One region of the Proteiniborus sp. genome, then DNA from elsewhere that is predicted to be linked to it. Evidence: riboswitches for the same ligand, from Rfam matches in the RefSeq annotation. Region 1 holds a riboswitch; the other holds the start of a gene.

Region 1 (10,961 bases):
TTAATAATATATAAAACTAAAGATATTTACGAACAGGAGCTTTTAATAGAAACCTCTAATGCATAATAAAAAACATAAAAGCAAAGTAATATTACTCTGAAGTTAAACTCATTGACAGTTCTGAATTTTACTTGATAACATAATAATTAATATGGTCTTAAATTAAGAAAAGAGGAATTTAAAATGAAAGTTTTGGTAGATGCTGATGCATGTCCTGTTAAAGAAATCATAGTTGAGATTTGTAAGGATTATAATATTGAAGTAATTATGTTCGTTGATACTAGCCATTTAATTAACTTAGACTGTACTATAATTACCCTAGATAAAGGCAGTGATTCTGTTGATATCGCAATAGCTAATTACTGTAGCAAAGGTGATATCATAGTTACTCAAGATTATGGTGTAGCTTCTATGGTACTAGGTGCTCATTGTTATGCTATTAATCAAAACGGTTTAATATATTCTAAAGATAATATTGACAGACTTATGTTTGAGAGATTTTTAGCACAAAAATCAAGACGCGCAGGTTTAAAAGGAGTAAAACATAGAAAAAGAGCTAAAGAAAATGATGATGCCTTTAAAGATTCTTTTATTTATTTGATAAATATGGCTAGACAAACAAACTGATACGTTCAAGACAAAAACAATGATGGAACGGTGCATACACCGTTCCTGCAGCACTAAAATATATATTTAATGATAATTCCTATGCCTATTGTAAATACTTGTATTAGGTTTAGGATGACGAAGTTCTTAACTGCTAAAACGAAAGTGTCTCGCTTTGTTTGTTTTTGGAAGAATATTTTGATGTTTCTACTTACAGGTATAAAAGTAAGCAATGAAATAACAGAGACAATTGGTGTAATTCTTAATATTACAAGCACAATTACATCTAAATATGCTATATAATACAATGTCTTAAATAGTTTTAAAGCCCTTTCCTTTCCTATGAAAATTGGCAATGTATATCTTTTGTTTACTATATCATCATCAATATCGCAGGTATTATTTGCAAGCATTATATTTCCGATACCAATAATAGCTGGAATACATAGCAAGAAAACAAATACTATTTCTTTGAGGTTGATGCCAAGGTTTAATATTCCATTTACGTATGAAAAAAAAATAACATTGCTATCATATATGTGTATATATATTGAAATAAACACTATTATGAAGCCCATAAATAATCCTGAAAATATCTCTCCTAAAGGCATATGTGAAATAGGAATTGGTCCATAAGAATATAATACCGATGCTGCAAATGATATAACCCCTAGTATTAGAACTATTAAATTAGTATTTATATATAGTAAAATACCAAATACTACTGCTATTAAAAATAATATTGCTATAGTAGCTACTACTACAGATTCTTTTAGTTCATATTTCACTATCGCATTATGCTTTTCATAATTATAACCATGTTTTTTTATAGCTTTTCTGTAGTCCATATAATTGTTTACAGCAGTAGTGCCCATGTCCACTGCTAACAATGATATGAACATTATAATAAAGTTTTTAAGGTTGAAATTATCAAATCTGTATAATGCATATACTGTTCCGAGAAAAAATGGAATCATGCTGGCTACTTTAGTTTGTATTTCAACTAGTTTAAGAAAACTAGACATTGTCATGTTATCACTCCTGTTGTTTTCAAATATATAAATAAATTATTTACCTCATACTAAAACCCTCCTGCTCCACCTCCACCAGCTCCTCCTCCGCCACCACCAGAAAATCCTCCTCCGCTACCTGTTGACGAAGATGTGCCACTGAAAGATCTATTAATACTCTTATTAAAGTCGTTGTTTTTATCATGAGCAAATAAGAAGTACCAATACAGCCATCCATTACTTTGGTTATTATATACATTATTAATATTAAATTTCTTTATTACCTTTTTATCTATGCCCAAACCCAATGCATATATAAGAGATATATCTAATGGGTACTTGGTTAAGTCGTCTATACCGTTATAGTTTTTATATTCATTCATATGTTTTTTAAACTCTAACCATTTTTTATATTGACTATATCCATAATCTGATTTTCTAGAATATAGAGTTATCCCATATATTAACAACAATATGGAAGTTCCAAGTAATATTAATCCAAATAAACTTTTAAATCCTAGTGTTATAAGACTAAAAACTAATGTTATTGATGAAATAATAATTAAAAACCCGGCATATTTTTTACTGCTCTTATCGAAATATCCCTTTTTAATAGCATCTTCCTTGATCTTTTTTTGCCAATCATAATAAGAGCTCTGGAATCCTGAATCATTATCTTTGCTATATTTTTCAATATCTCTAGTTGTTACAGATTTCCCATCTCCGATTTCATCTAATATCCAATGCATAAAATGTTTTTCATGGTTTAAGAGTATAACATCATCTTCTTTAACTCTCGTAATTGTAAAATCTCTGAGTTTTTTTCTCTTCATTGTATACTCTTGACCACCATCAATTTCTATGTAACCCTTTCTAAATAAATCTAGTATTGTAGCTATTATAGTATTTGAATCATCAGTCATTGTAACAAGATAGCTGGCTACTGCAGGAGTGCAATCCTCTGGTATTGCATTACTACGAGTAATCTCATAAATATTCTTTTCTCTTCGAAATTTTGATAATAGCAAAACAAATATAATTATTTCAAAAGCAGATATAACAAATGAAATATTCCCAAACAAATTACTTCTAGCTACATTTTTTGCTGCTTTTTCTTCTATTTTCTTTTGAAAAGAAGCTTCTTCGTCTAATATGTTTTTATAATTATTCTTATCTACAAGATTATTTGAGTTAAGAATAAAGTCTTTTGGGAAAAGAACTCTTCCTTCAATAAATGTACCTTTGGGAACATCCTTTACTTGCATATACACAATGTTATTAGTTTTTCTTGTTATATTACCATTTAAAGGACCATGAGCAAAAATTTTGACTTCATCATTTACATCATTTTGAGGAAGTCTTACTTCTACAGTAAAACTGTCTATAGGAGTCTCATTTTCACTACCTAAAAATTTATAATACAGTTCTCCAATATCATTGTATCTTATAGCTACATTTTTTACTGTATAACTTATTCTAAAGGTCTTCTGCTCATCTCTTGATGGTGAAAATATTTGCACTTTATCTACATCAGCATCTTGTATTACGACAAAAACCCCACTATCTCCTTTTTTTGCATCATTAACTCTTTTATATTGAGATTCACTACCCTCTGTTACCTCTGCTACATTAATGTCTTGAATCCCCGATGTCTTTTCTAATAAAATTTCTCTAAATACTCCGTTAAACTTATCATTGAATCTAAAGGTTATGTCTTCTGTTATTGATAAATCACCATTTTCTAGTAGTTGAGATTCGATTTGCCATTTTGGTATACTTAATGATTCTTCTGCAAAAGATATAGTAGAAAAACTTAAAATCATTATTATTGTAAACATTGTTAAATAAATGTTCTTTAAAAAGACTTTCATTATAAATACCTTCTTTCAAAAAGATAAATCTTTACAATCTTTATTAGCAATTCTTCCTACAAATCCATACTTTCTCCAAAAGATAGTACCTTAACCTTTGTCTCTTTAACTTTTTTCTTGAATTCAAGTGGGTCTGCCTTTATCACTGGAAAAGTATTATAATGAATAGGTACAACAGCTTTTGGTCTTATAAATTTCACAGCCTTTACTGCATCATCTATATCCATAGTGTAATTACCACCTATAGGTATAAATGCAGTATCTATTTCCTCGTCCTTTAGTAAAGACATATCTATTGTAAGTCCAGTATCTCCAGCATGGTATACTTTCTTGCCATTAATCTCAATTAAAAATCCACATGGATTCCCTCCACAAATGATTTCTGTTCCATTATATATACCTGAGCCATGTAGAGCTTGAGTCATTTTTACTTTTCCGAATTCAAATTCTACCCTTCCCCCGATATGCATAGTATGAACGTTTAGGTCAAACTTAGATAAGTAGTTTCCTATTTCAAAATTACATATTACGATTGAGTTCCATTTTTTTGCTATTTCTATAGTATCGCCTAAGTGATCTCCATGTCCATGAGTCACAAAGATATGAGTTATATCTCTTAAGCCGTCTACTTTTAGTGGACAGTTTGGATTTTCGGATATAAATGGGTCAATTATTGCCTTTACATCTCTGTCTTCAATAAGAACTGCTGAATGACCAAGATATTGAACTTTCATTAAATCACCCTTCCTTGTTAATAAATATGTTTAATCCATTATATAGTATTTTATGTCATACTTTCGAATTAAAGAATTGTCCATATCTATATAAATGAAAATATGCGAAAAATAGAGTAGCTAGTACAAATGTATACCTGCTACTCTATCCCTTAATAACTATTGTCTGTTGCTTTTAATCCCTTAACTATTTCCACAGAAGAACTTGCACCTATCCTTGTAGCCCCTGCATCTATCATTTCTTTAGCCTTTTTTGAATCTCTTATTCCACCTGATGCCTTGACTCCAATATTAGGGCCTACTGTCTTTCTCATTAGCTTGATATCTTCTACAGTAGCTCCACCAGTACTAAAACCAGTAGACGTTTTAACATAATCTGCACCGGCCTCTACAGCTAAATTACATGCTATCTCTTTTTCTTCGTCTGTTAATAAGCAAGCTTCAATAATTACCTTTACTAAAGCCGTTTTTTTAGCTGTATCTACCACTGCCTTTATATCTTCTCTAACTACGTCGTATTCTTTATTTTTTAATGCTCCTATGTTTATAACCATATCTAACTCATCTGCACCATCTTCTATGGCTTTATTAGCTTCAAAAGCCTTCACTTCCTTTGGAGTGCTTCCTAATGGAAAACCTATTACTGATGTAACTTTTACATTAGTGCTTTCTAATTGATTTTTTACAAATTTTACATAATACGGATTGACACAAACAGATGCAAAATTGTTGTCTTTTGCTTCGTCACAAACCTTTTTTATCATCTCTTGAGTTGTGTCAGGTTTTAATAATGTATGATCAATCATTGAGGCGACGTTATTCATGTGTTTACCTCCATTATTTTATTATCTCTACCATATAACCATTTTTTACTGCTGCTGCATTTCCTTCATCTACGTCAACATGCATCTCTAATGCATAATCTTTATGTACCCTCACTAATACATTTTCGAAGACTAAACCTCTTTCTCCATTTACTCTTACCTTTACTCTGTCTTTGTCCTTTACTCCATATTGTTCAGCATCTGAAGTATGCATATGAATGTGTCTTGCTGCAGCTATTACTCCTTCAGTAATTTCAACTTCTCCTTTAGGTCCAATTAGCTTAGCGCCTGGGCTTCCTTCTAAATCACCAGAATCTCTTACAGGTGGTACTACGCCTAGGGTAAAACCATCAGTTAAAGAGATTTCTACCTGAGATTTTTTTCTTGCAGGTCCTAATATTCTAACACCCTTTAATGTATTTTTAGGTCCAACTACATCAATTTTCTCTTCACAAGCATATTGACCAGGCTGTGATAAATCCTTCATTTTATTAAGTTCATAATCCTCTCCAAAAAGAATTTGGATATGTTCCTTTGATAGATGAACATGTCGATTTGATAATGCTATTGGAAGCATACTTTTCATTAAACATTCCTCCTGTAATTATATAATATTGACTTATTTGACTTATTTGATATATTTAACATATTTCAAATCTTTCATTAGGTAAATTATAATTCTTTTAGCAATAAAAATCAAATATTAATCCAAATAATATATTAGCTCTTTTCCTTTTTTAAATGCTAGCTTCATAAGCTCTTTTCTTTCCCAAACTGGTATTTCATCTGTATGAGAAGCAAATATATTATCTCTATATTCTGTATTTATTGCTTTGAAAAACAAGTCCATTACTGGGATACACGCATCAAAATGTCCCTCTCTTTTAGGAGCTCCTCCTACGCAAATAAACATTCCAACTCTCTTTTTATTCACGTCAATTGAAGGATTCTTAAGAACATATTTACTTGACCAATATACTTGGCATCTATCAATCATCATCTTAGTAAGACTACTGACTGTATTAAAATATAATGGCGAAGCTATAATAATAATATCGCTGCTATTAAAATCATTATATATTTCCCTCATGTCATCATTCATAAAACAATCACCAGTTTTTTCGCAATGGCCACATGATACACATGGTGAAAAATCTAAGTCTTTTAAATAGACCTTTTTCACCTCTACCTCATTTGTCTTAAGCCCTTCTAGTACTGAGTCCAGCAACTTATCTGTATTTTTATTTTTTCTTGGACTCCCCATAACAGCTAATATCTTTTTCATAAAGCCCTCCCTAACCATACAATTAAAGCTACTAGCTTAAACTAGTAGCCTATTTGTTATCTTACTTTAATGTGTTTAAAGGATTTTGATATTGTATAAACTATAGTTGTATGAAGAGGAATTATTATTAAACCTGCTAGAATTCTTCCAGGTAAAAGTAACAAAAATCCTTTCTCAAACATCATAGATAACCATAATGTATTTAGTCCTAGTGATATTATTACATATGGAACGGTTATCATAAAAGCAATTTTATCTACAGAATATATTTCATTTTTCGTGTTTCCTTTTCTTGTCAATATAAATGGTATCGTAATAAAAACCGCTACTAGTAAAACATAAAGTATGGCATATAATATAGGCATGGGTTTGTCGTACATATAATATGCCCCATTTTTTACAGCTAATACCTTATTATCAAATAGAACAAACACAATACCTGTAGCAATTAGGGTAAGCACTATTCCATTAATGACGTTAAAATTTATTCTAATCTTATTCTTTTTAACAAGTGAATATAATATCCCAGGTATAACACCCCATAGTATGCTACTTAAAGTGAAGCCAGGAAAGAAGGCTCCTTGTGGATTAATCATTACTCCAATTAAATCTGCAATAGCTCCAGTAAGTCCTCCCCAAAGTGGTCCATAAATAATTCCCGATATAATAATGGGAATCTCACCAAATCCAATTCTTAGTGCTGGCAGACCTGCTAAAGGTAATATTAATGAAAAAGCTCTAGTAAGAACTATACTAATTGCCGTAAGCAAACTAGCACCTACTAATGACCTAGTATTAATTAATTTTTTATTATTCACTTTTTCACCTCCCTCTCTTTAAAGTGACAGTAGTCTGCCACACTAAAGAGAAGTTAGGCTCTCTAATGTAACAGCGGACGCGGTAAAGTATCGCAGATTCATAGAACTAGTGAATCCTTCGTTTAAAGGCAACTTCCCATCCCTTAACACTTAACGTGCTTTACCTACTCTGTCGTTAACATTTATATATTACATCAATTCATTTGCTTTGTAAACATAAAACTTCACAAAACCTTATCCTCTTGTTTTTCCTCGTTTATTTTAAACATGTTAATTATTAATATTATCATTGATACTACTGCAATTAAAAAAATTATTATTGCAGCCACATTATAATAAGTAGTATAAGGTGTGAATTTTCCAAATATAAGCATTATTATTCCTAAAAAAATATATTTTATTATCTTCCCCTTTGATAAAACAATCTCTTTATAGCTCTTAAAATCCATTCTACTATCAGATATTTCATTTAATATTAATTTTTTTATTTCCGTTTCTGTAGGATATAAATTTGCTTTTTTCATGACTTCTATAAACTCTTCAATATCTATTAGCTGAATTTGTACATATTTTTTTAGCCTTACTATCAAATTATTAGCCTCTTGAGTAAATGATGATGTTGTAATGATTACGCCTTCTGATAATTCAAGTTTTCTTAATCCAACAAAAAAGTCTCTTACAATATCTACCCCTACTTTATAGTCGCTATCATATTGTATACATTTTATTCCGATTTTTTTATCCCATATGGTACCGATTATATCGATATCTTTTTTATCTACTTTAACGATACTAGTAAATCCGTAATTTTCTAAAATATTGATTACATATTCCAAAAAATCATGAGGTGTTTGATTTAGCATATCTCTAAGAGTCTTTTTTAAAAATACCTGCTGATTTACTAATGCTGTCTTTTTTCTCATCCTAGATTTGCTTATCTTATATGCTACTAGATTATATAAAAGAAAAGCTTGAACTGAAATTAGTATAGAAAACAAAAAGCTTTCACTGATGAAGAAAAAAAAGAAAATAAAAGAAACAAATACAAATATACTAAAGAATATCTTATCTAAAATTATTGCTATGTATGTTTTCCCATTTCTTGATTTTTCGTTATAATATCTCCTAAGTCTCATACTATTAAAAGCATTTACAAACTTCTTTTTTAGATTATTTTTCAATGTTACTGCTTTCATATTATTATCCTCCTTTTATTTGGATTATCTCCAATTCTAGAAGAATAATAACAATAATAACAACAATATAGATAAAAAGACTTTTATTCTTTAATAACAGAAGCTTTTCTTTTCAACAGAATACCGATTATCAGGATAAATAATAATTCTACTGCAAAAAGAAATAAAATTTTATAAGCCATGCTGCTAAAAAATTCTAAAGGGAGCATTTGAATAAGTATGTCGGTGTTCGGATCTAGGAGCCATAAATCATTTGCAAAAAAAATATGGTGAAAATAATTAAAGTATTTGTTAAAATCTATATACATTAACATGCCTAGAATAATCATTAGTATCATTGGCCATAGTGATGAAATAATTAAAGTTTTGTAAATTGCTTTTCTCTGAAAAAAAACTAACCAGCCTAATGAAATCATTGATAAGATTAACATAATATTTCTTATGATATATCCTTGTGAAAATAAACCTTTTACATCTATCATATGTAGTAATTCTCTTTCTTCAAATACTTGTTCGTCTTTCCCGTTAACTTCAGTAATGATGATTAAATCTACTCTTTTCCCTTTTAGGTAGTCTAGCATTTCTCTTGTCACTTTCAATAGATTTTTCATCTCTATACCAGTTACCTCTGGAATATTATATTCTTCATATTTTTCTTCATAAAAGTCTAATTTAAAAGTTGCAATCTCAACATCAGTCAATAATAATACAAATGGTAATGATATCGATAGAATTAAAATAAAAAATATAGCTTTTTTCATTTATATCCCCCATTTTAGTCAAGTAATCTTTTTTTCAATTGAAGCATTATTAAATATATAATTAAAACTACTATAGCTACAACAATTATATATCTATTGTATACATTCATTTTTCTAAAAATAATAGACCAATTTTCTCCAACTACTTTACCTAATAATATGAGAATAGAATTATGCAAAAAAGATATGACTACTATAGATAGGTATGCAAATCTTTTTCTTACCTTAAATACTCCAGCAGATAGTACTGCTAATGAAAAAATTCCAGGTATAAACTTGCTCATGATTATCACAAGAGCTCCTAATTTACTAAAGAGTCTATTTAACTTGTTAATCTTTTCAGTGGCAAATAAAAAAGTAATAATTTTAGAGTGCAAAATTCTCTCCTGTTTTCTTCTGCCTATGTTATACAAAAATATTGAAGAAAGGGATGTGGAGGCCACTGCATTGGCAACAACTAGATATATATTTAAATGAGCAACTTCTGATAAATAACCTTCTATTATCAATACCATATCTCCAGGATAAGGAGGAAACAGTATTTGAAGGCTCTGAGAACCAAAGAAAAACAGATAAGAAAATATAATATTGTCATTTACAATTCTTTGTGCAAAATCTATAATGAGGTTTTCCACAAACTTCACCCCTTTATTTCTACATATATCAGAATAATTTGATTACCTAAAAATATATTATAATATAAATATTATTACAATACCATAATATCATTATATGCTTTTTTCTTAACAAAAAAAACCCGAATATCGGGTTTTTTATGACATTGCTCTTTCTAATTTATCTAAATGCTGAATTGGGAACATTCTAAGTAGTTCCTTGAACTGCTCAACCGAAAGACCTTGTGTTGTAGTATATATCTCTATTTTTTCATTTAAATCTGCGCTTTGAAATCTTCTTTTTATGTCTTCAAAATTAACACCATTTTGCATAATATCGCTCCTTTTTATCTTATCATTTTAAAGCTTAAATTCATTAATAGTATGAATTATTTCTCTTCAAAATATTCTAAACAGCCATTAGTATTTTGTATTGCGCACACTATTTTTTTAATTTCATATTATATAGTGAATATATTAATGGAGGCGATACTATGAGAAGAATAATAAATAATGATCAAGAACATAAATATGAAAATGTCCATGAAATTGAATTTGTTGAAAGCATAGAAGAAAAAGTTTCTAATAAAGATAATGATTATTTTACAAACTGGTTTTTTATGATTGTAGTAATCATTTTTCTATTTTTGATAATAGGCTTTTAAAGAAAACTTATCAATATAAGCTGTTTTTATTAAACTACTTATAAAAAAAGTGGGAGAATAACCCCACTTTTTCATAATTTTTTATCTAATTTTTTTAATAGTTCTATCCCTTGTAAATAGTATTCTGGCGCTGCATAGTATGCCCAACTACAAATAAAAAGTCCTTTATTTAGTAGATAATAATTCATCTTTTGTTCTATGCTTTTTTCTTGAATATTCATATATTCACTATAGCCTTCAAAAAAACTCTTTTTTAACCATGGCTCATCTAAAAATACAGTATGATATAAGTCTGTAAAGTCTATATCAGAATCATCAGGATAGCAATGCTCAAAATCTATTATTCCGGATACTCTCCAAATATTATTTACCTTTTTGACTAATACATTTCTCGCTGAGTAATCGTGATGACATAATCTTGGAGAACATATAGATTTCAGATTCTCATAGTACTGAGTAAGTTTTTCATATGAACTATTTAACAACTCTTTAAAAGGTATGTCTTGTTTTCGTATATTTCTCATTATTGCTCTATCACTATCTTTCCTATACTCTAAGTAAATATGATGATTAAGTA
Region 2 (10,961 bases), on a different contig from region 1:
ATTCTCTACCGATAATTTAATATAGTGGAAATTTAGATTTTACTAACAAAAAATCAGTAGCAATAATAGGTTCTAGGGATGTTGATAATAAAGGTGCTTTGTTTATAAGAAAAATTGCGAGTAAATGTGAAAAAGAAGGATATGTTATTGTTTCGGGTGGAGCAAAAGGAGTTGACACTATTGCTGAAAACACTCCCATTCTAAGCAATTTAGCTGGCTATGAGGGACAAATCATAGACTACAACAGTGTTTTTCTTAGAATATTAGGAAGTTACTATGATATAAGGTATGCATATAAGTGTGATAACCCAATTAAAGAAAAAATAATTTCTGAACTTAAAAGAATAGAACAAGAAGAGCAAATAAAAATATTATTCGCTGTAGAATCTGGAAGTAGAGCATGGGGATTTCCTTCAAAAGATAGTGATTATGACGCTAGATTTGTATATATATACACCCTACGAATGGTACTTATCAATTGATGAAAAAAGAGATGTAATAGAATATCATATTAGTGATTTACTTGATATTAGTGGTAGAATTTGATAGATTATTAGAAACACAAGTTACGGATTTTAAATTATATAGTGCAATAAAAAAATTACTTGATAGAAAAGAATCAGGTGAAGAACTTGATATAGAACCTCGTATAGAAGTAATAAGTAATTTCCTTGAAGAACAGATGGAATATTATAAGGAATATGTAAAGCATGTTGATGACAAAAAATCTGCAGATACTTCAGAGTTGAATGATTTTTTAGGGATAATCTGAAAGAAGTTTGGGGTAGTTAAACCATAGAAAGGAAGTTTACAGTAAATGAATTTCAATGAAGCGATACTAAATTATCAACCAATTAACAAACAAGAAAAAAGTGATAAAGAAATCATTTTAGACTATATTGACCATTTTTATGATAACATCTTGACTAGAGAAAACCAAATAGCCCATATGACAAGTTCTGGACTAATTTTAAATGATTCTCTAGATAAGATACTTATGATTTATCATAACATATACAATACTTGGACATGGACTGGTGGTCACGCAGATGAAAAAGAAAAGCTGGTTATCAATGAAGAGGAAACTAGTGGAGTTAATTGGATTGAAGTTAATAGATTGACTGAATACTCCAATGAACCATATTTAATTGAAATTTATAAGAAAATCATAGACAAGGCTAGAAGCTAGGAGAATCCACTATGAAAATGAAGTTTAAATATGAAGCTCAAATAATAGAATTCACAGTAGAATACAGAAAAAGAAAAACTCTAGAAATAAGAATCGAGCCTCCAGATAATATTTCTGTAATTGCACCAAAAAGAGCAAGCGAAAAAGACATACTAAGAATGGTAGAAACAAAGGCTAATTGGATAGTCAAGAAGCTCTCAGAATTAAAAGAAATAGAAAAATTGAAAAAGAATAAGGAATATGTTAATGGTGAGTCTTTTATGTATTTAGGGAGATACTACTCACTTGAGATTATCATAGATGAGACTGTTAGCAAACCTATCACAAAGCTTTATCAAGGAAAGTTTTATATAACTACTAATACAAGGGATCAGGACAATCTGAAAGAATCCATGAAAAAATGGTACTATGATAAGTCATTGGAGAAGATACTAGAACGAGTTGAACACTTCCAATCCTATTTTTCAGTAAAGCCTAATTCTATAAAAGTAAAGGAGCAGAAAAAAAGATGGGGAAGTTGTACATCTAGAAGGGATATTCTTATTAATTGGAGAATTTCCATGGCTCCGGCTGATGTATTAGATTATTTAGTTGTTCATGAGATGTGCCATATGGTACAGATGAATCATTCTTCTGATTTTTGGAAACTTGTTGAGAGAATAATGCCAGATTATAAAAGGCGGAGGGATTGGCTTAGAAAATATGGTATCATGCTAAATCTATAGTTTCTATTTTTGCAGAATTATAGTATAATGATTAGAGTTTCTTTAGAGACCCTAATTATTTTTTTGAAAATATTTACACATATATATTTATATGATAAAATCATTCATATTGCTTTTAAAATGGAGGTTAGAGATGAGGACTAGTTTCAGAAACAAAGACTTTTTTAAAGTCATGATAGCCATTGCTTTGCCTATAACATTACAAAATTTAATAGCTTCTTCTGTGAATATGTTAGACACTCTTATGATTACTAGTTTAGGTCAAGAGAGTTTAGCTGCTGTAGGCCTTGCAAATCAGGTATTTTTCTTTTATGCAGTGACTATATTTGGTGTGGCTACTGGTTCATCAATATTTATAGCTCAGTTTTGGGGAAAGAAAGACACAAAGAATATAAGAAGAATATTAGGTCTTTCTCTTGCTATAGTCAGTGTTTTAGGTGTGATATTTACATTAGCTGCACTATTTGTACCAGAACATATAATGAGAATTTTTAGTAATGATATGAAAGTTATTAAATTAGGTGTCGATTATTTAAGAATAGTTTCTTTTAGCTATATTATTACTGGTATTAGTTTCGCTTACTCAGTTGCTTCAAGGAGTATTGGCCAGGCGAAAATGCCAATGATAGTAAGTATAGTTTCATTTGTGACTAATGCAGTATTTAATTATTTGCTTATATTTGGAAAGCTTGGATTGCCTCAACTTGGAATAAAAGGAGCTGCCTATGGTACTTTAATAGCTAGGATTGTAGAAATAGTTCTTATACTATATTTCATATATTCAAATAACAAGAATCCATTAGCAGGAAGTATTAAAGATATGACTGATTGGACTAGCGATTTTGTTAAAAAATACTTTAAAACTGCTTATCCAGTTATTTTGAATGAAGCACTTTGGTCACTGGGAACTGTGTTATACTCTATAGCCTATGCCAAAATAGGTACTGAAGCAGCGGCAGCAGTTCAGATTTTAAATACTGTTCAAAATATTTTCATGGTAATGACTAGAGGTTTAGCTAATGCATGTACTGTAATGGTAGGAAATAAAATTGGAGCTGAAGAAGAGGAAGTTGCTATTGAATATGCTAATAGCTTTATGATTATATCTATTGTATTAGGAATGGTTCTAGGTATAATGTTATTTTTGACATCGGATACAATCCTTACGTTTTTCAAGAATCTAACACCAGAATTATATGCTACATCAAAGAAACTATTAATAGTTTTAGCTATCTTTTTCTTTGTAAAAGCTTTCAATGGGACTATGATAGTAGGAGTATTAAGAGGTGGTGGAGATACAAGATTCTCTATGCTTTTAGAAATGGTAGCTGTTTGGATAGTAGGTGTGCCTTTAGCTTTTTTAGGAGCACTAGTATTTAAGCTTCCTGTATACTATGTTACATCACTAGTTTATATTGAAGAAGTAGTTAAAGCAGTTGTCGGTATACCTAGAATAATATCAAAGAAATGGGTAACAAACGTGATTACAGATATGTAAATATGATAATATCTTTTCCTAATGCAATGTTTGTGGGTTGAACTTTTCCCAAATATGTTTTATACTATGTATAGTATATAATTTATATACTATTTAAAATTTGATGTTTTAAATGGCAGAGTAGGTAGTTTGCGTAAAGTGTTGGAGGATGGGACGTTGCCTCTGAACGAAGAGCTAATATTTAGTTCGCGTTAAACTACTGCGTTCGCTGACACATCTTAAATAGGCTTGCTTTCTTGATGTGGCGGTTCTGTCATATCATATTATGAAAGGAGGCTTTTTGTATGCAAAAAATATCCACGAGAAACATTGCTTATTTTGGCCTATTAATTGCACTAAATATTGTTCTAACAAGAATAGGTAGCATTAGAGTAGGCGGTGGAGGAGTAGAAATCGTTAGAATAGGTTTTGGTGGTTATCCTGTAATTTTTGCTGGGATAGTATTTGGACCATTAGCTGGTGGTATTGTTGGTGCAATTGGAGATGTTATTGGCCATTTTATGAGTCCAATGGGACCATATATGCCACATTTTACAATCTCAGCAGCATTAACTGGAATCCTACCAGGACTAGTAATGATGTCATTCAAGGATAAAAAATCCAAAGGTTCTTTTTGGAAGTTAACTTTAGCAATAGCAGTAGGTCAAATCACTACTTCTATATTTATGGTACCTTATTTTATGCAAACACTATTTAGTGTACCAATGATAACTACTGTACCTGGAAGGATAATTGGTCAAGCAGTCCATATACCACTGTATGCATATGTAACAAGGATTTTAGTAAATAGACTGAGCTTTGCATTTGGGACTAATTAAAACAAAAAACCATTACCTAATAAAAAGGTAATGGTTTTTTTACTGTTATATGGTTGACATTAGTTTGAAATTTAAAGTATTATAGCCATATTACTAAGATAATAGAGATATCTGGGTTAGGTTAGATATTTAAGCTATACTAAGGAGGAGCAGAATGGAATTTCGAAAAGCTATTGAAGAAGATGTTAAAAGCATAGTGAATATTATTAAGCAAGCACAAACTTGGTTTAAAGAGCAAGGGATAGACCAATGGCAGGATAATTATCCTAACCTTGAAACAGTGTTATATGATATTAACAAGAACTACGGATATGTCTTGTTAAAAAATAATGTTGTTGTTGGAACTGCAGCAGTTATTTTTGATGGTGAAAAAACTTATGATACTATCTATAATGGTAAATGGATAAGCAATGATGAATATGCAGTTATACATAGAATGGCTATTGACCCTAATTATAAAGGATTAGGATTAGCAACCTTATTTTTTAACTGCATAGAAAAAACCTGTCTAAATAAAGGTATACACAGCATTAAAGTGGATACCCATGAGGAAAACATACCTATGCAGAAATCTTTTTATAAAAATGGATTTCAGTATTGTGGAATAATATATTTAGAAGATAAAAGTAAAAGATTAGCTTTTGAAAAAATACTGACAAAAGGTACTTAAAGCTAAAACTTGAGATATAGGAATGTTCCATTATATTATTTATATGACTATTTATTTGATCTATCTATTATACACTTTAAAATCAAAGAGCCTTTTTGTAAGAGAAGGTGGTAGAGCTTTTGTTATAAGTAGAGTAATTAGATAAACAATGCCTCCAATACATAGGCATAAAATTAAATTTATATAGTTTTTGGCACTTAAATTTATTAGAAAATTATAGGCAAACATTATAGATGTAATTGATAGCAATGATGCAAACATTGGTTTAAGCAAGTAATCTTTTAGGTTTATATCTATGCTTATCACCCTATTTAATGTAATAAAATCGAGGGTTGAGATAATAAAGCTTGAAGCAATAAAGCCTATAAAGAACCCATTAATTCCATAAGAAGGATTACCAACTAAAAAATAAGTAGATAATAACTGAAAGCACATGCCTATTAAGTTATTAATTGTAGCTGGCACCTGTTTTCCAATTCCATTAAGTATTCCAGACAATGTACTTTGAAGAGATAAAAATACAGTACTAAAGCCTAGTATGCTCATATATCTTCCTACATCACTGTCATTGTAGAGCACCATGGCAATAGGCTTTGAAAACATGACAAAAACTACAGTGATAGGAATAGATATAAGTAAAACGATTCTAATACATAAGGCTATATTACTTTTAATGTGACTAAATCTTTTCTGCTCAATTCCCTCTGCTAGATTAGGTATTATGTTTACTACTAAGGCTGATGTAACTATAAAGGGTAAAAACAACATAGGCATTGACATTCCCATAACTTTGCCAAATATAGAAATTGCTTCTTTTGAAGTATATCCAGCCTCTGCAAGCTTTTGTGGTATAAGTACAGCATTTGATAATTGCATGACTATACCTATTAATCTTGAAATAGTAATAGGCGATGCGATATAAAATATTTTAGATATGAATGAAATGTAGCTTTGACTTTTCATGGGAAGATATACTTGAAATCTGGAATGGAGTCTATAGTGAAACATTAGCCATAGAAGACCAAATATCTCTCCTACACTTATTCCTACAACTGCAATTAAAGCACCTAGCCGAGGGGTTATTGGCTGAAGATAGCGTACGGTAGCTAAAACAAAGAATATTCTAGTAAGCTGTTCAAGTATTTGTGCAATACCTGGGGGGCTTACTTTTTTTAATCCATAAAAATAACCTCTAATAACTGATGATAAAGATATTATCATTATTGCTGGAGCCAACATTAATATTAAGTAATATACATCGTTATTCTTTAAGATATTGCGACAGATAAATTGTCCGAATATAATTAATATAAAAATAAATACTGATGATATAGAAAAGGCAAGTAAAATCGCACTTCTTAAGACTTTTTTACATCCCAAATCATTTCTTAATGCTTTTTGTGCTGCAACTAATTTAGATACTGCTACAGGAATCCCAGCAGTAGTAAATGTTATAAAAAACATTAGTACAGGTGAAGCAATCTGAAATAGTCCTATTCCTTCAGGACCAATTTCTCTAGATAATATAATCTTATATGCAAATCCTATAAACCTGACTATAAAGTTGACTATTGCAAGTATTATAGCACCATATATAAAGCTAGATTTATTCAAAATATCACCCCAAAACACATGCATTGACCTATAATAATATATATTCCTTGGGGATTATAATATTACGAATTGAATTGCCTAACTATATGAGCATAAAATAATTTATCTAAATACAAGAAAGGCTTATGGAAGGGAGAAGGTATTATCTTCTGTATATATTATATCATAAAGAAAAGTCTATTTATAGACTTACAATAATTAACTCTTGAGTATATAATAGAATTCACCTATTGAGAGGAGTGGTGATACAACCTATGGAAAATTACGAAAGTGAGTTTATTATTGAAAGTGATTATTTGCAGCAGACTATTGATTTGATAAAACGTCAATTGTTTGCTGCTCAGGAAAGAAAACAGAAGGATAAAAATACTCTTATTTCTTCAAGCAGAGATATGTGGGAAAATGCTTCTCATTCTGCAGATGATTTTGATAGGGTAGTGGAGTTAAGCCAATATTTTCAGCCATTAGCGGGCCACATTTCCTCATATGAATCAGGTACCCATAAAATACAATCTTTAAAAAGAATGCTTCATACTCCTTATTTTGCACGTATTGATTTCAAAATGGATGATGAGGAAGTATTTGAAAAGATATATATCGGACGTTCCACACTAATGGACGAAAGGACAGACGATATATATGTTTATGACTGGAGGTCACCAATAGCAAGCCTATTTTACCGCTTTGAAACAGGGAAAGTTTATTATCAAGCCCCAGTTGGTACAATAAAAGGGGAAGTAAATTTAAAACGACAATATGAAATAAAAAACGGCATATTAGAGTATTTATTTGATGCAGATGTACAAATCGTTGATGAATTTTTAAGAAAAATGTTATCAAAGAACACTTCTGCCAAAATGAAAACAATAGTGGAAACAATACAGAAAGACCAAGATATTGTTATTCGAGATACAAGTAACGATTTGCTAATGGTACAGGGGGTTGCAGGAAGTGGAAAGACTTCTATTGCTTTGCATAGAGTTGCCTATTTAATGTATCAAGGGCTATCTTCAAAACTTTCTCCAAGTAACATTATAATTTTATCTCCTAACACTCTATTTGAGCAATATATTTCAAATGTTTTGCCTGAGCTTGGAGAGGAAAATGTAGTCACAGTTGTATTTGAAGATTTTTGTAAAGCAGTTTTAAAAGATGTCCAAATTCATTTTCAAACGAGGAACGAGTTTTTAGAGAAATTAATTATATGTAATGATTTATTGCAGAAATCTATTATGAAAAGTAGTATGCAATTTAAGTCATCTAGGCAGTTTATAGAAATATTAAATCGCTACTTCAAAGATTTGGAACATAGGAAAATTGACTTTACAGATGTATATTATAATGGTCAGTGTATTGCTAATGGGAATTTATTAAAGGCTAAGGTGCTGAATGGTAATAAGAATATTCCCCTAGCTTTACGTATGAAACAGCTAGAGAGTACAATTTTAGAAACAGTGCATAAATTACGAAAAAGTCGACTCATTAATCTAGAGGACTTTGTTGGTAGATTTACAGAACATCTATTTGAGACAAAAGAGTTGGCCCGTATGCTTTCCATATATGAGAGTACAGTATTAATAAAGAACATACGCAAATTTACTGAAATTGATTATTTAAAATTTTACAAACAGCTGTTGTCTGATAGAGCCTATTTTTATGGCTTAGCAAAGGGTATAGAGCTACCGGAAAATATTGAGGAGATATTGGACTATACAAATGCAAATTTGCAATCTGATTATTTACAATATGAAGATGCACTCGCTCTTACATACTTCATATTGAAACTTAATGGGTATAGTGAATACAAAGACATTAGGCAACTTGTTGTAGATGAAGCACAGGATTATTACCCTATTCATTTTGAAATATTGAAAATTATGTTTGCTAAAGCCAGATATACTGTTTTAGGTGATATAAACCAAACTATAGAAAAAAAGGAAAGCCTAACCTTATATGATGAGCTTCAGGATATACTACAAAAAGAAAAATCAACACTTATTACCATGTCTAAGAGTTTTAGATGCACTGATGCAATTATTAAGTATAGTTCAAAATTTGTCCAGCCACATATAGATATTAAGAGTTTTAGCCGAAATGGAGATTATCCAAAAGTGCATTATGCTGAAAATTTTACTCAGCTTGACGAATTACTAATAAATGAAGTTGTACTTTGCAAGGAGAAAGGCTATCAATCTATTGGATTGATATGTAAAAGCCAAAAAGATGCTAATGCTCTTTATTGCCGTTTAAGTGAAAAGCTAGATATTCAGTTGATTAACAGTGATAGTATGACTGATATTAAGGGAATATTTATCATTCCAGTTTACTTAGCAAAAGGATTGGAGTTTGATGCTGTCTTGATCTGTGATGCTGATAATGAGCATTATGTAACTGAAGACGATAAAAAATTATTTTATATTGCCTGTACCAGAGCACTACATCGTTTAAATTTGTTCTATACAGTTGAGATTAGTCCGTTGTTGTAATTAAGGAGGTAAGTCATATGGTTTTTGAGAAATTAGCTAGAATACTGGCTGAAAATATTGGAGCTGATGAGGAAGATATAACCCTAGAAACAGAACTAAAGCCTGAATATGGAATTGAACCAGTTGATATTGCTAAAATGATAATTGAATGTGAAAAGGAATTCAATATAACAATTCATGATGAGGATGTTCATACTTTTAAAAAATTAGAAGATGTTGTAGTATATGTAAATAAAATAATTTCTGATATATAAGGGTATATTTAATTGCCCTTTTTCTATTCATAAAGATAAACCTGTTTAAGATATTATCTCAAAATATGTTTTGACATATAATAATTATACATTATTTGTAGCTTAAAATATTTCGTCATAAAATCAATAAAAATGATTTTATAGCTTTTTTAGGCCACAATTCCAATAGTAAAAGTTAAAATTCATATTTTTTTATATAATTATGACAAAAATTTAACATACTTTTTTGTTTTTTCTGAGTAATTATAAGAATTTACTAAAAGATGCAGGGGGATTAGACAATAACTGCACTTTCCTCTTGCTGAATAAAATGGGAACATACTTCCAAAAGCCATTGAAAATATAAAAACTAGAATTTATATGGCCTAGGATCCAGTGAAGATAAAGCGTAGAGAAGTTTACAGAAAAACATTTGGTGTTATTTAAAAAGCAACCATGCCAATTTCAAAAATGGACCAATCAATTTAAGAATTATTGTTTATGTTACTTGCAAAACATAGCAAATGCTCTTTCCAATATGGAACTGTATAAAATCCTCTATTATTAAGAAATAGAGTAAACTAGAGAAAACAATAACAAAAAAGATAGATAATGATATAAATAGAACTATCAATGAAATGCAAATATAATAAGCATATTATATCTAAATAATACACTCGACCTATTTTTAAAAGCGTGTTACCATGAAGGGGCATTGGATTGGTCCAATAGGCCAATGTGTTAGGGAGGTGATTGTGGGATAATGAAAATTGAAAGAGATAGTGGAGTGCCTATTTATATACAAGTTAGAAATTGTATTATGGATGACATAAAAAACGGAAGATTAAAAATTGGAGAAAAGCTACCTACAGAAAGAGACCTTGCTTTAAAACTAAAAGTAAGTAGGAATACTATTTCCTCGGCCTATAATGCTTTGGAGCAAGAGGGAGTCCTTATTTCTTTCCAAGGTAAAGGGACATTTGTTGCAGAAGAAGGGAATACATGGAAGCAAGAAACCGTAAAGGATAAAATAAATAAAATTATTGACCTAGGACTCGAAGAAGCAATTGAAAATGGGTTTAATACTAAAGAGTTTATGGCCATTGTACAGGAAAGGGTAAAGGAAAAAGAAATCTTATTTAAAAACTTAAACGCTATATTTGTTGAATGTAATATGGAGCAGGCCAGATTTTTTGCAGAAGAGTTAAACAGAACTACTAATCTTAATGTGATACCAATGACAATAAATCAACTTAGTGATGAAGAACAAGATATTAAGAAAGCTATTAGTGAAATCAGGATTATTATTACATCATTTAATCATGTAAATGAAGTAAAAAGCTTCGTGAAAGATCAAAAGAAAGAAGTTTTTGGTGTTGCTACTATTCCAAGCCTTGAAACTATAGTAAAAATTGCTCAATATCCTAAAGGGACAAGAATAGGGCAAATAACTCTTTCTAAAGAGTTTTATTATAAAATTAAATATGCATTAAGTTCTGCTGGTCTTGAGAAAGCAGATATAAATGGAACAACTAGCAGAGAACAATCAGAAGTCATGAAGATAATTGATGCATCTGATGTAATCATTGTTTCACACGGAAGAGAAGAGGAGGTTAGCAAGCTAGCAGGAGGTAAAAAGGAGATTGTAAGGTTTGATTATATCCTTGATCAAAGTTCAGTTCAAGCAATTTTGTCTAAAATAATGGAGATAAAAAGTAGCTTATAAAG

What was found. Region 1 has a riboswitch for tetrahydrofolate ahead of ABV008_RS03630 (folate family ECF transporter S component). Riboswitches for the same ligand answer to the same signal wherever they lie in the genome.
Region 2: it holds a riboswitch for tetrahydrofolate, as region 1 does, so the genes downstream of both, ABV008_RS05815 (folate family ECF transporter S component) here and ABV008_RS03630 (folate family ECF transporter S component) in region 1, are expected to answer to the same signal.

The regions. Positions count from the first base shown of each region.
Region 1 covers NZ_JAWRHZ010000022.1:55,803-66,763, reverse strand. The annotation lists gene ABV008_RS03670 (MATE family efflux transporter) at 1-66, shown strand, start outside; gene ABV008_RS03665 (YaiI/YqxD family protein) at 184-627, shown strand; gene ABV008_RS03660 (prenyltransferase) at 681-1,637, opposite strand; gene ABV008_RS03655 (DUF2207 domain-containing protein) at 1,688-3,487, opposite strand; gene ABV008_RS03650 (metal-dependent hydrolase) at 3,544-4,221, opposite strand; gene deoC (deoxyribose-phosphate aldolase) at 4,374-5,045, opposite strand; gene pduL (phosphate propanoyltransferase) at 5,059-5,631, opposite strand; gene ABV008_RS03635 (flavodoxin family protein) at 5,749-6,330, opposite strand; gene ABV008_RS03630 (folate family ECF transporter S component) at 6,387-7,148, opposite strand; THF riboswitch at 7,218-7,322, opposite strand; gene ABV008_RS03625 (restriction endonuclease) at 7,373-8,344, opposite strand; gene ABV008_RS03620 (TIGR01906 family membrane protein) at 8,428-9,105, opposite strand; gene ABV008_RS03615 (DedA family protein) at 9,120-9,740, opposite strand; gene ABV008_RS03610 (hypothetical protein) at 9,879-10,052, opposite strand; gene ABV008_RS03605 (hypothetical protein) at 10,214-10,384, shown strand; gene ABV008_RS03600 (aminoglycoside phosphotransferase family protein) at 10,456-10,961, opposite strand, start outside.
Region 2 covers NZ_JAWRHZ010000030.1:73,449-84,409, reverse strand. The annotation lists partial or broken gene ABV008_RS05850 (DNA-processing protein DprA) at 33-188, shown strand; gene ABV008_RS05845 (DNA polymerase beta superfamily protein) at 180-482, shown strand; gene ABV008_RS05840 (DNA polymerase beta superfamily protein) at 430-546, shown strand; gene ABV008_RS05835 (DNA polymerase beta superfamily protein) at 515-772, shown strand; gene ABV008_RS05830 (NUDIX hydrolase) at 818-1,189, shown strand; gene ABV008_RS05825 (M48 family metallopeptidase) at 1,201-1,914, shown strand; gene ABV008_RS05820 (MATE family efflux transporter) at 2,048-3,412, shown strand; THF riboswitch at 3,527-3,625, shown strand; gene ABV008_RS05815 (folate family ECF transporter S component) at 3,697-4,230, shown strand; gene ABV008_RS05810 (GNAT family N-acetyltransferase) at 4,385-4,900, shown strand; gene ABV008_RS05805 (putative polysaccharide biosynthesis protein) at 4,961-6,514, opposite strand; gene ABV008_RS05800 (HelD family protein) at 6,769-9,000, shown strand; gene ABV008_RS05795 (acyl carrier protein) at 9,018-9,254, shown strand; gene ABV008_RS05790 (GntR family transcriptional regulator) at 9,997-10,959, shown strand.